DNA from 3 places in the Sphaerisporangium cinnabarinum genome. Region 1 is predicted to be linked to each of the others. Evidence: riboswitches for the same ligand, from Rfam matches in the RefSeq annotation. Region 1 holds a riboswitch; each other region holds the start of a gene.
What was found. Region 1 has a riboswitch for thiamine pyrophosphate ahead of thiO (glycine oxidase ThiO). Riboswitches for the same ligand answer to the same signal wherever they lie in the genome.

Region 1 (4,268 bases):
CCCCGGGTCGACGCTCGTCCCGAGCGGCGTGTTCCTCGGCGGCACGCAGGACCCCGCCGCCGCCGCGGCGCTCGCGGACCTGCCGGCCGACCGCCCGGTGCTCGTGGTGTGCGCGGTCGGCGGCCGGTCGGCCCGCGTCGCCGACGTCGCCCGCGCCGCGGGCATCGACGCGCGCTCCGTGGTCGGCGGCGTCCCCGCCCTCCTGGAGGCCCAGGAGGCCAACGTCCCGTAGCCCGGATCGTCAGCGCCGATGCCGAGCATGCGTCTGCCGCTCGTGCAGGGCGGCTCGTGGGCTGTGTCCGCATGGTCGGCCCCACCACGGGTCTTCGGTCAGAGGGCGAGGTCGAGGCGGCCCTGGGGGGACGAGCTCGCGAGGGCGCCCTCGCGGCGGGGGATGCGCCCGGCGCCCGCGGCGAGCCGGCCCGACTCGACGGCGAGGCGCATCGCGTGGGCCATGCGGACCGGGTCGGCGGCGCGCGTGACGGCCGTCGCGAGGAGCACGCCGTCGCAGCCGAGCTCCATGGCGAGCGCGGCGTCGGACGCCGTGCCGATCCCCGCGTCGAGGATCACGGGCACCCGGGCCGCGGCGGCGATCGCCTCGATGTTGCGCGGGTTGAGGATGCCGAGCCCGGTGCCGATGGGCGCCCCCAGGGGCATGACGGCCGCGCAGCCGACGTCCTCCAGCCGGCGCGCGAGGATCGGGTCGTCGTTCGTGTACGGCAGCACGACGAACCCGTCGCGGACGAGCTGGTCGGCCGCCTCGACGAGGCCGACCGGGTCGGGCAGGAGGGTCACGTCGTCGGCGATCACCTCGAGCTTGACCCACTCGGTGCCGCACGCCTCGCGCGCGAGGCGCGCGGTGAGCACGGCCTCGCGCACGGAGAAGCACCCGGCGGTGTTGGGCAGCGCGCGGATGCCGAGGCGGGCGAGCAGCGCCCAGATCCCCGCGTCGGGGCTCGCGTCGCCGCCGGCACGGACGGCGACGCGCCGCATCGCGACGGTGGTCAGGGCGGTGCCCGACGCGACGAGCGCGTCCTCGAGCGTGAGCAGGTTCGCGGCCCCGCCGGTGCCCATGACGAGGCGGGACCCGATCGGGGTGCCGGCGACGACGAGCGGGTCGTCGACACCGGCCGGGCCGCTCGCGGTGGCGGGGGAGAGGTCGGTCGTGGTCATGGGTCCTCCTCAGCCGCCCTGGACGGCGGTGACGATCTCGATGCGGTCCCCGGGGGCGACGACGGTCGTCGCCCAGGCGCCGCGCGGCACGACGGCGTCCCCGACCGCCACCGCGACGCCCTGCGGCGTGCCGTCGGCGACGTAGGCGGGGACGAGCGCGGCGACGAGCCGCTCCAGGTCGACGTCGCCGTCGAGCGGGTACGGCTCGCCGTTGACGAGCGCGGTCGGTGCGGGTGCGGTCACGGGTCTCACCTCGGTGTCGTGGCGGTGCGGACGAAGCGGTCGGTGCGGGCGGTCGCGAGGGCGGTCGCGACGTCGTCCCCGGGGGCGGTCCCGCCGGGCTCGGTCCCGTCGTCCCCGGGAAGGCCGCCGAGCCCGGCGACGACGGCGTCGGCCGTGAGCGGGGCGAGCAGGATGCCGTTGCGGCCGTGGCCCGTCGCGAGGTGCAGCCCCGGGACGTCCGTGGGCCCGACGAGCGGAAGGTTGTCCGGGGTCGCCGGGCGGGCCCGCGGCGTCACCTCGACCAGGGCGGCCTCGTCGATCCCCGGCAGGAGGGCACGCGCGTCCCGCAGGAGCGCGAAGACGCCGCCGGCGGTGGCGCGGCGGTCGTCGGGGTTCTCCTCGGTGGTCGCCCCCACGACGACCTCCCGGTGCCCGGCGCGCGGCCCACCAGGCTCCGGGTCGCGCGGCACGACGTACACCGGCCGGCCCTGCACCAGCCCGCGCACGACGTGCTCCAGCGCGAGGTCCGGGCCCGCGTCGAGCCGCAGCGTCTGTCCCTTCACCGGGCGGGTGGGCACGACGACGCCCGGCACGCCCGCGAGCAGGGCGCCCGACTGCCAGCCCGCCGCAACGACGACCGCACCCGCGCGGTGGAGCCGGCCCGCGTCGTCGTGCACGCCGACGACGCGCCCGGCCGGGTCGAGCGCGAGCCGGGTCGCGGCCGCGCGGACGACGCGCGCCCCGGTGGCCGAGCTCGCGCCTGGGGCGTCGCGTCGGCCGAGCACCGCGAGCAGCGCGGCGTGCGTCGCCCGCGGGTCGACCGCGTGGTCCGCGGGCGCCCACGCGGCCCCGGCGACGCGCGGCCCGAGGTAGGGCTCGCGGCGGCGCGCGTCGGCGACGGTGAGCTCGTGCGACGCGAGACCGTGCACCGCGTGCAGGGCGAGGACGCGACGGAGCAGCGCGAGGTCGTCCGCGTCGTAGGCGAGAGTGAGCGTCCCGGCGGTCCGCAGCCCGACGTCCGCCCCCGTCGCCGCGTGCAGGTCCGCGCCGAACGCGGGCCACGCCGCAGCGGCCGCGAGGTGGAGCCGCAGGGCGGCCTCCTCCCCGAAGTCGGCCTCGGTCACCGGTGCGAGCATCCCCGCGGCGGCGTGCGTCGCGCCCGCGCCCGGCGCCGGATCGAGCACCGTGACGGTCATGCCCGCGCTCGCCGCACGCCACGCGACGGCGAGGCCGACGATCCCGCCCCCGACGACGACGACGTCGCGCGCCTCGCCGGGCACGGCGGAGCCACCCGCGGACGAGTGGACGGACAGGCTCATGTGCGCTCCCTTCGCTGGCATGACCCAGATCAGGTTCGACGGTCGGCGGCGACGCCCTCTCAGCCCCGTGCGGGGCTCCCGTGCTGTCGGCCACAGTACCTCCTGCGGCGGACGCGCCGGGGCTAGGCTCCCGCGGGTGAGCTCCGAGACCTCCACCACCTTGGCCGCCCTCGCCCCGGCGGCGACGGACGCCGCACGCGCCCGGCTCGCCGACGCCCGCCTGTACCTCTGCACGGACGCGCGCGAGGAGCGCGGCGACCTCGAGGACTTCCTGCGGGCGGCGCTCGCGGGCGGGGTGGACGTCGTGCAGCTCCGCGACAAGACGCTCGACGTCGCGCGCGAGCTCGAGCTCCAGGAGGTCGTCGCGCGGGTCGCGACGGAGCACGGCGCGCTGTGGGCCGTGAACGACCGGGCGGACGTGGCGTCGGTCACGGGCGCCCCGGTCGTGCACATGGGTCAGGGCGACCTGCCCGTGCCGGCGGTCCGGGCGCTGCTGGGCGCGGGGCCCGTCCTCGGCCGGTCCACGCACTCGGCCGCGCAGGCGGCCGCGGCGGAGGCCGACCCGGCGGTGGACTACTTCTGCGTGGGCCCGTTGTGGGCGACCCCGACGAAGCCGGGACGCGCCGCCGTCGGCCTCGACCTGCTGCGGGACGTCGCGGCGACCCGGCCCGCGACGCCCTGGTTCGCGATCGGCGGCATCGACGCGGACCGGCTCGACGCGGTCCTCGACGCGGGCGCGACCCGGATCGTGGTGGTGCGCGCGATCACCGGGGCGAGCGACCCGGAGGCGGCCGCCCGCGCCCTGCGCGAGCGGGTCCTGGAGCGCGCCGTCGCGCGCGCCGACGCCTGAGACGCGGGACGAGCCTCGCCGCACGGCGACTATCCTGGGCGGGTGACGTCACCCGCCACCGCTCCCGACACCCCCACCACCGCCGAGGTGGCCTCGACACCGCGGCCCGTGCTCGTCGTCGACTTCGGCGCCCAGTACGCGCAGCTCATCGCGCGCCGCGTGCGCGAGGCCAACGTCTACTCCGAGATCGTGCCGCACACGTTCACGGTCGAGCAGATGCTCGCCAAGGACCCGGCCGCGATCATCCTCTCGGGCGGTCCCTCGTCCGTGTACGCGACGGGCGCCCCGTTCGTCGACCCGGCGCTGTTCGAGGCCGGCGTCCCCGTCATGGGCATCTGCTACGGCTTCCAGGCCATGGCGAAGGCGCTCGGCGGCGAGGTCGCCCAGACGGGCCTGCGCGAGTACGGCGGCACCGAGGTCGAGGTGTGCGCCGCGGGCGTGCTGCTCGACGGCACGCCGCAGAACCAGACCACGTGGATGAGCCACGGCGACGCCGTGCACCGCGCGCCCGAGGGCTTCGAGGTCCTCGCGACGTCGTCCGGCTCGCCGGTCGCCGCGTTCGAGGACCGCGAGCGCCGCCTCTACGGCGTGCAGTGGCACCCCGAGGTCAAGCACTCCGCGCACGGCCAGACGGTGCTGGAGCACTTCCTGTACGACGGCGCGGGACTCGCCCCGGACTGGACGCCCGGCAACGTCATCGCGGA
Region 2 (4,268 bases), on a different contig from region 1:
TGAACGTGCCGACGAACAGCGCGAGCGCGGCGAACACCAGCAGGAACGTCGAGACGAACCCGAGCTGGTCGGTGATCGCCTCGCTCGTCTCGGCGCGCAGCTCCGCCCCCGTCAGCGCCTCGGCGCCCGCGGGGAGCGCGGTCGCGACGGCGTCCCGCAGCGCCTCCGGGGAGACGTCGTCGGCCGCGTACAGAGCGACCGACGGGACGAGGCCGTCGGGCGCGTACGTCGCGGCGGCGGTCCCGGCGTCGAGCAGGACGATCGTCGCGCCCGCCATCGGCGCGGACAGCGAGACCTCGCCGACCACGCGCACGGGCCGCACGGCGTCGCCCAGCACGACGTCGGTCGTGCCGCCCACCGCGAGGCCCGACGACGCGAGCGTCGCCGACTCGAGCGCGACCTCGCCACCGTCGCGGGGTGCGCGGCCGTCGACCACCTGCGGGCCGGGGTCGCGGGGGTCGTAGGCGACGCCGATGCTCGGCGCCTGGCTGCCGAGGACCGCGGTCCCGTCCGCGCCCACGAGCACCGCGGGACCGCTCACGTCCGGGAGCGCGAGCGCGACGTCGTCGCGCGCGCCGAGGTCGCGCGCCAGGTCCGCCGGGACGAGGCTGCGCGCACCGCCCACCTGGGCCGACGCCGACATCAGCGCGTCCCCGGCCGACGACGCGCCGCGCACGTACGCGTCCGCCTGGACCGACGAGGCGACGATGCCGTCGAACGTGGTGGCGAGCATCGCACGCAGGGCGAACGTCCCGGTCACGAACGCGACGCCGATCGTCACCGCGAGGACCGAGAGGACGAGCTGCGCGCCGTGCGCGCGCACGCCGCGCAGCGCGATCCGGCCCATCATCGGGCGGCCGCCGTCGTCGGCACCCCGGCGGCGCCCGCGGGCGCGTGCGCCGGCGACGGCGCGGCGGGCGTGAGGGCGCCCAGCGTGTCGAGGACCGCCTGCGGCGTCGGGTCGTGGAGCTCGGTCACGAGGCGGCCGTCCGCGAGGAAGAGCACCCGGTGGGCGTACGACGCGGCGGTCGGGTCGTGCGTGACCATCGCGACGGACTGGCCGAGGTCGTCCACGGACGCGCGCAGGAAGCCCAGGACCTCCGCGGCGGCGCGCGAGTCGAGGTTCCCCGTCGGCTCGTCCGCCAGCACGATCGCGGGACGCGACACGAGCGCCCGCGCGCACGCGACGCGCTGCTGCTGCCCGCCCGACAGCTCGGCGGGCCGGTGCCCCAGGCGGGGGCGCAGGCCCACGGCGTCGACCACGCGGTCGAACCACTCCCGGTCGACGGGACGGCGGGCGATCGCGAGCGGCAGCACGATGTTCTCCTCCGCCGTGAGCGTCGGCACGAGGTTGAACGACTGGAAGACGAACCCCAGGCGCGTGCGCCGCAGGCGCGTCAGCCGGCGCTCGCTCATCGCGGAGACGGTCTCTCCGTCGACGACGACGGTCCCCGCCGTGGGGGAGTCGAGCCCTGCGAGGCAGTGCAGGAGCGTGGACTTCCCGGACCCGGACGGGCCCATGATCGCGGTCAGCCGACCCTTCTCGACGTCCACGTCCACGCCGTCGAGCGCCCGGACCGCGGCCTCGCCGCGCCCGTACGTCTTCACCAGCCCGCGCGCGGTCGCGATCGCGGGTCGCGCACCGCCCTCAGCGCCCTCAGCGCTCTCAGCGGGCGGGCCCTCGCGCGGGGTGCTCCGCTGTGCCGCACCTGTCGTCGTCACGTCCTCGTCCGTCCTCTCGTCGTGCCCCTGCCGGCGCGTCGTGGCTCACCGCGCCGCGTCGTGTCCTGGTGGCCGCCGGGCTCCCGGCGGCCGTACCGACCCTCCCGCGACGCGCACGCCCGCGGCATCGGGGACGAGCCCCGAGCCGCCCCTGGTCCGCGGTCGCCCGTGCTCAGGGTCCTCTCAGGGGACTCTCGGGGTGAGGGGCCGGTGTAGGCTCGCGGTGAACGACAGGGGAGCTCCTGGAGGAGCTGAGAGTGCGGACCACCGCAGACCCTCGAACCTGATCCGGTTAGCACCGGTGGAGGAAGTCGGGAATCTCGATCACCTGCTCGCGCGGTCCGTCGCGCCCACCCGGCGCGCGGCTCGTCGGGTTGGTGGACCCCTCCTGAACGTCCAGGGAGGACACATGCAGCACACGACCACCGTCGGCCGCCGCGGCCGGGCCCTCGCGACCGGCGTGGGCGCGACGCTCGCGCTCCTCGCCCTCGCGGCCTGCTCGGGCGGCGACGGCGCCGGGGGCGACGGCGCGTCGTCGGGCAGCGGGGGCACGGTCACCCTGGTGACCCACGACTCCTTCGCGGTGAGCCACGACGTGCTCGCCGCGTTCGAGGAGGAGAGCGGGCTCACGGTCGAGCAGGTCGCGCCCGGAGACGGCGGTGCGCTGGTCAACCAGCTGATCCTCACGAAGGACTCGCCGCTCGGCGACGTCGTGTTCGGGATCGACAACACCTTCGCGTCGCGCGCCATCGACGAGGGCGTCCTCGAGCCGTACACGCCCGCGGACGTCTCGGAGTCCGCGGCGTCGTACGCGGTCGGCGACGGCGGCGAGCTCACCGCCGTCGACCTCGGGGACGTGTGCGTCAACGTGGACCACACGTGGTTCGCCGACGCGGGGATCCCCGAGCCCGTGACGCTCGAGGACCTGGCGAAGCCCGAGTACCGGGACCTCCTCGTCGTGACCAACCCCGCGACGTCGTCGCCGGGCCTCGCGTTCCTCCTCGCGACCGTCGGGGCGTTCGGCGAGGACGGCTGGGAGGACTACTGGGCGGACCTGCGCGCCAACGGCGTGAAGGTCGTCGACGGCTGGTCGGACGCGTACTACGTGGACTTCTCCGGCTCGGAGGGCGCGGGCCCGCGCCCGCTCGTGCTGTCGTACTCGACGTCGCCCGCGTTCACGCTCACCGAGGACGGCTCCGCGTCGACCACGGGCGCCCTGCTCGACACGTGCTTCCGCCAGGTCGAGTACGCGGGCGTGCTCGCGAACGCGAAGAACCCCGAGGGCGCGCAGCAGTTCCTCGACTTCCTCGTGAGCGAGACGTTCCAGGCCGACGTCGCGGACCAGATGTACATGTACCCGGCCGACGACTCCGTCGCGCTGCCCGACGGCTGGGCCGAGCTCGCGCCGCTCGCCGACGAGCCCTTCGAGGTCGCGCCCGCGGACGTCTCGGCGCACCGCGACGAGTGGATCAAGGCATGGACGGCGACGGTCGTCGACTGACCCCCGGTCCCCGGGCGACCACGGCTCTACCTCGCGGGGTAGAGCCGTGGTCACGCGAGGGGAAGCCCTGGTCGCGCGGGGGAGAGCCGTGGTGAGGGGTCGGGAGGTCCGGCGGGGCGGCGTCGGGCGCGGGGTGCTGTGGGGTCTGGCGGCGGCCGTGCCGCTCGCGTTCCTCGGGGTGTTCTTCGCGTGGCCGGTCGTCACGCTCGTGGCGCGCGGGTTCGTCGGGGACGACGGCGGCCTCGACCTCTCGGGGTTCGCGGAGGTCTTCTCCGAGCCCCGCACGTGGCGGATCGTCGGCCTCACGCTCTGGCAGGCCGTGCTCGGCACGGCGCTGTCGCTGCTGCTCGGCGTGCCCGGCGCGTACGTGCTGTACCGGTGCCGGTTCCCCGGGCGGCGGGTCGTGCGCGCGCTCGTCACGGTCCCGTTCGTGCTGCCGACCGTCGTCGTCGGCGTCGCGTTCCGGTCGCTGCTCGTGCAGGGCGGCCCGCTGGGGTTCCTGCAGCTCGACGAGACGTTCGCGGCGATCGTCGTCGCGCTCGTGTTCTTCAACTACTCCGTGGTGGTGCGCACGGTCGGCGGGCTCTGGGAGCACCTCGACCCGCGCGCCGAGCAGGCCGCGCGCGCCCTCGGCGCGACGCCGTGGCGCGCGTTCCGCACCGTGACGCTCCCGGCGCTGACGCCCGCGATCACGAGCGCCGCGTCGATCGTCTTCCTCTTCTGCGCGACGGCGTTCGGCGTCGTGCTCGTGCTCGGCGGCATCCGCTACGGGACCATCGAGACGGAGATCTGGATCCAGACGACCCAGTTCCTCGACCTGCGCACCGCGGCGGTGCTGTCGGTCGTGCAGCTCGTGGTCGTCGCTGCGGCGCTCACCGTCGCGAACCGCACGCGGGCCCGGCGCGAGCGGGCCCTGAACCTGTCGTCCTCGGCGTCGTCCGCGCACCCGCTGCGCCTGTGGCGCGACGGCCGCCCGACGGGCGACCTGGCGCCCGCGGCGCTCACCGCGGCCGTGGTCGTCGTGCTCGTCGGGCTCCCGCTCGGC
Region 3 (4,268 bases), on a different contig from region 1:
GCGAGGTCGTCGGCGAGGGGGAGCTCCGGCTCGGCGGCCTCGCGCAGCCCGGTCCGCCGGGCGCTCTCGGCGGCGGTGAGCACGCCGTCGGGGAAGCCGTTGACGTTCTGCCACGCCCACATCCACGTGCCCGGACCGGGCGCGGCCGTACCGAGGAACTGGAGGCGGCACGTCGCGGTCCCACCGTCGGGCGCGGTGAAGGTGAAGACGCCCGTGGTCATGTCGGCGGCCCAGGCGTCGTCGCCGTGGAGGTCCGACAGGTGGAGCTGGTGCTCGTGGGAGAGGAACGCGGCGTCGTCGACGAGGTCCTGGAGGGCCGGGACGTCCTGGGCTGCCGTGCCGTGCGCGGTCTGCGGCTCCGTCATGGACCGACGGTATCGGCGCGCACGGTGCCCGGCCTCCGCACGACACGCGGTGCGGTGCGGTGGGGACCGCCGCTCAGGCCGCGAGGAGCAGGACGTCGCCGGCGCGCGCGGTCGGACGGCGGAGCGTCTCGGCGACGGGGAGGTCTCGCACGGGTTCGCCCACCGGCGCGACGTGCCGCGGCGCGGAGAGGGCACCCCGCTCCCGCGCGGAGGACAGCACGCGGACAGGTGCGAGCGGCCGCAGCTCCTCGCCCGTGCGGGCGACGAGGTCGACGAGCCGCAGGCCGAGGGCGCCGCAGACGGCGGCGAGGACCTCGGACGACGCCTCCTTGCGCCCGCGCTCCACCTCGGACAGGTAGGCGGTGGAGACGCGCGCGGCGGCCGCGACGTCCACGAGCGTGCGCCCCTGCGCGAGCCGCGCCCGCCGCAGGATCCCGCCGATGACGTGGCGCAGGAGGGGTTCCGCCCGTCCGCCCGTCCGGGACCGGGGGCGCGGCGTCACCACGTCCGGCACCGCATCGCGCACCCCGTCCGGCACCGCGCTCGTCGCGTCCATGCGATCACGCTACCCGCGGCCCGCCCGGGTGCCGAGGCACCCGGGCGGTCATCTGCTGCTGGCGTAAGGCCGGGCGCACGGCGCGACGGTCGGCCGCGGGCCCGGCCGGACGCGTCACCAACCCTCGAGCGACCAGGCCATCTGCCAGAAGCGGATCTCGTGGCGGCAGCTCAGCTCGAACGCGCGCTCCATGCGCGCGCGCTCCGCCTCGCCCGCGTCCGCGGCGAGCGCGTCGAGGCGTGCGCGCAGGTCCGTGAGGACGTCCTCGGTGCGCTCGGCCGCGTAGAACTGCCACCAGCCCGCGAGCGGGTGGTCGTCGGCGAGGGCGCCGGGCGTCGTCTCGCGCTCGCCGAGCCAGAAGCGTCGCGCGGACCAGATGTAGGTCCACGGGCACGGCAGCAGCGCGGCGAGCAGCACGCCGAGCGAGTCGCGGCCGGCCGCCGTCATGTGGTCGACGTAGGCCTGCGCGCTCGGCGCGAGGCGGTGCGTCTGCGCCTCCTCGTACGTCACGCCGAGGAAGTCGCACATCGCGTGGTGCGCGTGCGACTCGTCGTCGAGGAGGAAGCCGGCCTTGTCGTGGAAGTAGGCCGCCCACGACCGGTCGGGCGCGAGGGCCATGCCGAGGCCGTAGCAGCGCAGGTAGGCCGTGAGGTACTGGTGGTCCTGGCCCACGTAGTGGCGGACCGCGGCGGGCTCGACGGAGCCGTCGCGCAGCCCGGCCAGGAAGGGGTGGTCGTAGAACGTCTCGAAGAGGTCCGCGTACCGGCGGGCGAGGTCGGCGGTGAAGCCGGTCTCCTCCTGCCGGACGAGCGCGGTCGGGTCGTCCGCGAGGACAGGGTTCAGGGTGATGGCAGCAGGCGTCGTCATGCCCACGTTCCTCCGCTCGTGCTAGCGAGATCAGGTTCGACGGGTCCGGGCGGCCGTACCGCTCGTCTCAGTCCCTCGGCCCGGGCCGTGGCCCGGGCGGGACGCCCCGCGTGGTTCGCGCCGACCCTAGCAAGGACGGCGCCGGTGCGGGAGTTCTCGCCACGGTGTGGGAATATAGTTGTAGCGACAACAAGTTGGAGAAGACATGACCACGAGCACGCCGGGCGCGCCGACCGACCGCCTCCTGTCCCCGTCCACGAGCATGGACGCCGTCACGCTGCGCGTGGGCGACCTCGAGCTCATGACCTCGTACTACACGGGCGCGTTCGCCCTCGCCCCGCTCGAGGAGCGGTCGCGCGGCGCGGAGGTGCACCGTGTGCTGGGCCGCGGCCGCACGCCCATGCTGCGCCTCGTGCACACGCCCGGGCTCCCGCCCGTCGACCCGCGCCAGGCCGGCCTGTTCCACACGGCCTTCCTGTTCGACGACGGCCCGAGCCTCGCCGCGACCGTGTACCGCGCCGCGCAGGACCGCCGCGGCACGTTCGTCGGGTCGAGCGACCACCTCGTCAGCGAGGCGTTCTACTTCACCGACCCCGAGGGCAACGGCGTCGAGCTCTACACCGACCGCCCCCGCGAGACCTGGGTGCGCGAGCACGGCCAGATCCTCATGACGACGACGTTCCTCGACCCGAACGCCTATCTGCGCACGCACCTCGACCAGGAGACGTTCGACGCCGGCCCCTCGCTCGCGGGCCGCGTCGGCCACGTGCACCTCCAGGTGGGCGACGTCGCGACCGCCCACGCCTTCTACGTCGACGCCGTCGGCTTCGAGGCGACGCTCACCGGGTACAGCGGGGCGCTCTTCGCGTCCGCGGGCGGGTACCACCACCACGTCGCGATGAACGTGTGGAACAGCGCGGGCGCCGGGCCCCGCGCCGCGAGCCTCGGTCTCGGCGACGTCGCCGTCACGGTGCCGGGCCGCGAGGACCTCGACGCGCTCGTCGCGCGCCTCCGCGCCCGCGGGCTGGAGCACGCGGACGACGGCCGCTCCGTCGTCGTGCACGACCCGTGGGGCACGCGCGTCACGCTGTCCGTGCCGGGGACGACGACCGAAGAGCTGCTCGCTCGCTGAGGCCCGCCGGCCCGGGCACGGAGAGCGCGCCCGGGACGCGAGGCGCACGATGGGAGGACCCGCCGAGCGCACCGAGGAGCGACCGTGTTCCGCAGCCTCTTCCCCGTCCTCACCGTGGCCGACCTCGACCGGTCGCTGGGCTTCTACCGTGACCTGCTGCGCGGGACGGTCGAGTACGCCTTCCCCGACGCGGTCCGCCCGTCTAGGTGAGCCACCCGCGGACCAGCCGTGGGGCGAGCGCGTCGCACGCGTGCAGGACCCGGACGGCACCGTCGTGGTCCTCGGCCAGGAGGCCGCTCCCCCGGCCGAGCCGGAGGGCCCGACGGGGCTGTCCTAGCCCGCGGTCGCAGGCGCCGCGGAGCCGGCTCCCCGCCGGCACGGTGCCCCCACCGGGACTCGAACCCGGAACACGCCGGGTTTAAGCCGGCCGCCTCTGCCAGTTGGGCCATGGGGGCGCGGGCCGAATCTACCGCGCGCGCGGAGCTCCCGGGCCCGTCGGCGCGACGGCCGCCCGCGCGGGACCTGGACGCGCCGAGGGGCGAGCCGCACGCGCGGCTCGCCCCTCGTCGTCGGGCACGACGGCCGGGCCAGGCCCGGCCGCGGCCTCAGGAGGCCTTCGCCGCCGGCGTCCGGTCGTCGGCGTCGACGGTGCCCGCACCGGACTCCGCCGCGGCCGCCGAGCCCTGCGCGGTCTGCTTGACCGGGTCGCCGTCCTTCTTGGGCGGGACGGACGCGGCGCGGAACTCCGCGCGCGGGTCGTGCAGCGAGCCGAGCGAGACGAGCTCGCGGCCCATGAGGAACTGGCCGATCCAGCCGATGAAGATGCGGATCTTGCGGTTGCCCGTCGGCATCGCCATGACGTGGTAGCTGCGGTGCATGAGCCACGCGAGCGTCCCGCGGAGCTTGAACACGCCGAACAGCTCCGCGACGCCCTTGTACAGACCGAGCGACGCGACCGTACCGACGCTCTTGTGGCGGTACTCGACCGGCGGCTCGCTGTGCAGCTCGAGCGCGAGGTTGTCGGCGAGGCGCGTGGCCTCACGGATGGCGTGCTGCGCGTTCGGCGGGCAGAACTTGCCCGGGTTCAGCACGTCCGGGACGGCGGCGCAGTCGCCCGCGGCCCACGCGTTCGGCACGACGTTGCCGTCGGCGTCCGCGACCTGGAGCGTCGGCAGCACGGTGATGCGGCCCAGCTTGTCGACCGGGAGGTCCGACGACTCCTTGAGGACCGGGTTCGCCTTGACGCCCGCGGTCCACACGATCGTGTCGGAGTCGAACTCGACCCCGGTCGAGGTGACGACGTGGCCGTCCACGCACGACGACAGGAACGTGCTGAGGTGGAACTCGA

Region 2: another riboswitch for thiamine pyrophosphate. It lies ahead of ACZ4MO_RS16305 (thiamine ABC transporter substrate-binding protein); the one in region 1 lies ahead of thiO (glycine oxidase ThiO).
Region 3: another riboswitch for thiamine pyrophosphate. It lies ahead of ACZ4MO_RS12440 (thiaminase II/PqqC family protein); the one in region 1 lies ahead of thiO (glycine oxidase ThiO).

Annotation. Positions count from the first base shown of each region.
Region 1 covers NZ_JBVHRG010000002.1:409,359-413,626, reverse strand. Annotated here, with positions in the region: gene ACZ4MO_RS04860 (ThiF family adenylyltransferase) at 1-232, shown strand, start outside; gene ACZ4MO_RS04855 (thiazole synthase) at 331-1,173, opposite strand; gene thiS (sulfur carrier protein ThiS) at 1,183-1,416, opposite strand; gene thiO (glycine oxidase ThiO) at 1,422-2,714, opposite strand; TPP riboswitch at 2,704-2,806, opposite strand; gene thiE (thiamine phosphate synthase) at 2,851-3,564, shown strand; gene guaA (glutamine-hydrolyzing GMP synthase) at 3,652-4,268, shown strand, end outside.
Region 2 covers NZ_JBVHRG010000011.1:175,916-180,183, reverse strand. Annotated here, with positions in the region: gene ACZ4MO_RS16315 (ABC transporter permease) at 1-850, opposite strand, end outside; gene ACZ4MO_RS16310 (ATP-binding cassette domain-containing protein) at 847-1,629, opposite strand; TPP riboswitch at 1,945-2,049, shown strand; gene ACZ4MO_RS16305 (thiamine ABC transporter substrate-binding protein) at 2,132-3,223, shown strand; gene ACZ4MO_RS16300 (ABC transporter permease) at 3,315-4,268, shown strand, end outside.
Region 3 covers NZ_JBVHRG010000007.1:257,971-262,238, reverse strand. Annotated here, with positions in the region: gene ACZ4MO_RS12450 (DUF6882 domain-containing protein) at 1-365, opposite strand, end outside; gene ACZ4MO_RS12445 (helix-turn-helix domain-containing protein) at 439-879, opposite strand; gene ACZ4MO_RS12440 (thiaminase II/PqqC family protein) at 1,036-1,788, opposite strand; TPP riboswitch at 1,779-1,907, opposite strand; gene ACZ4MO_RS12435 (VOC family protein) at 1,994-2,920, shown strand; gene ACZ4MO_RS12430 (hypothetical protein) at 3,005-3,130, shown strand; tRNA gene ACZ4MO_RS12425 (tRNA-Leu) at 3,302-3,375, opposite strand; gene ACZ4MO_RS12420 (NAD(P)/FAD-dependent oxidoreductase) at 3,526-4,268, opposite strand, start outside.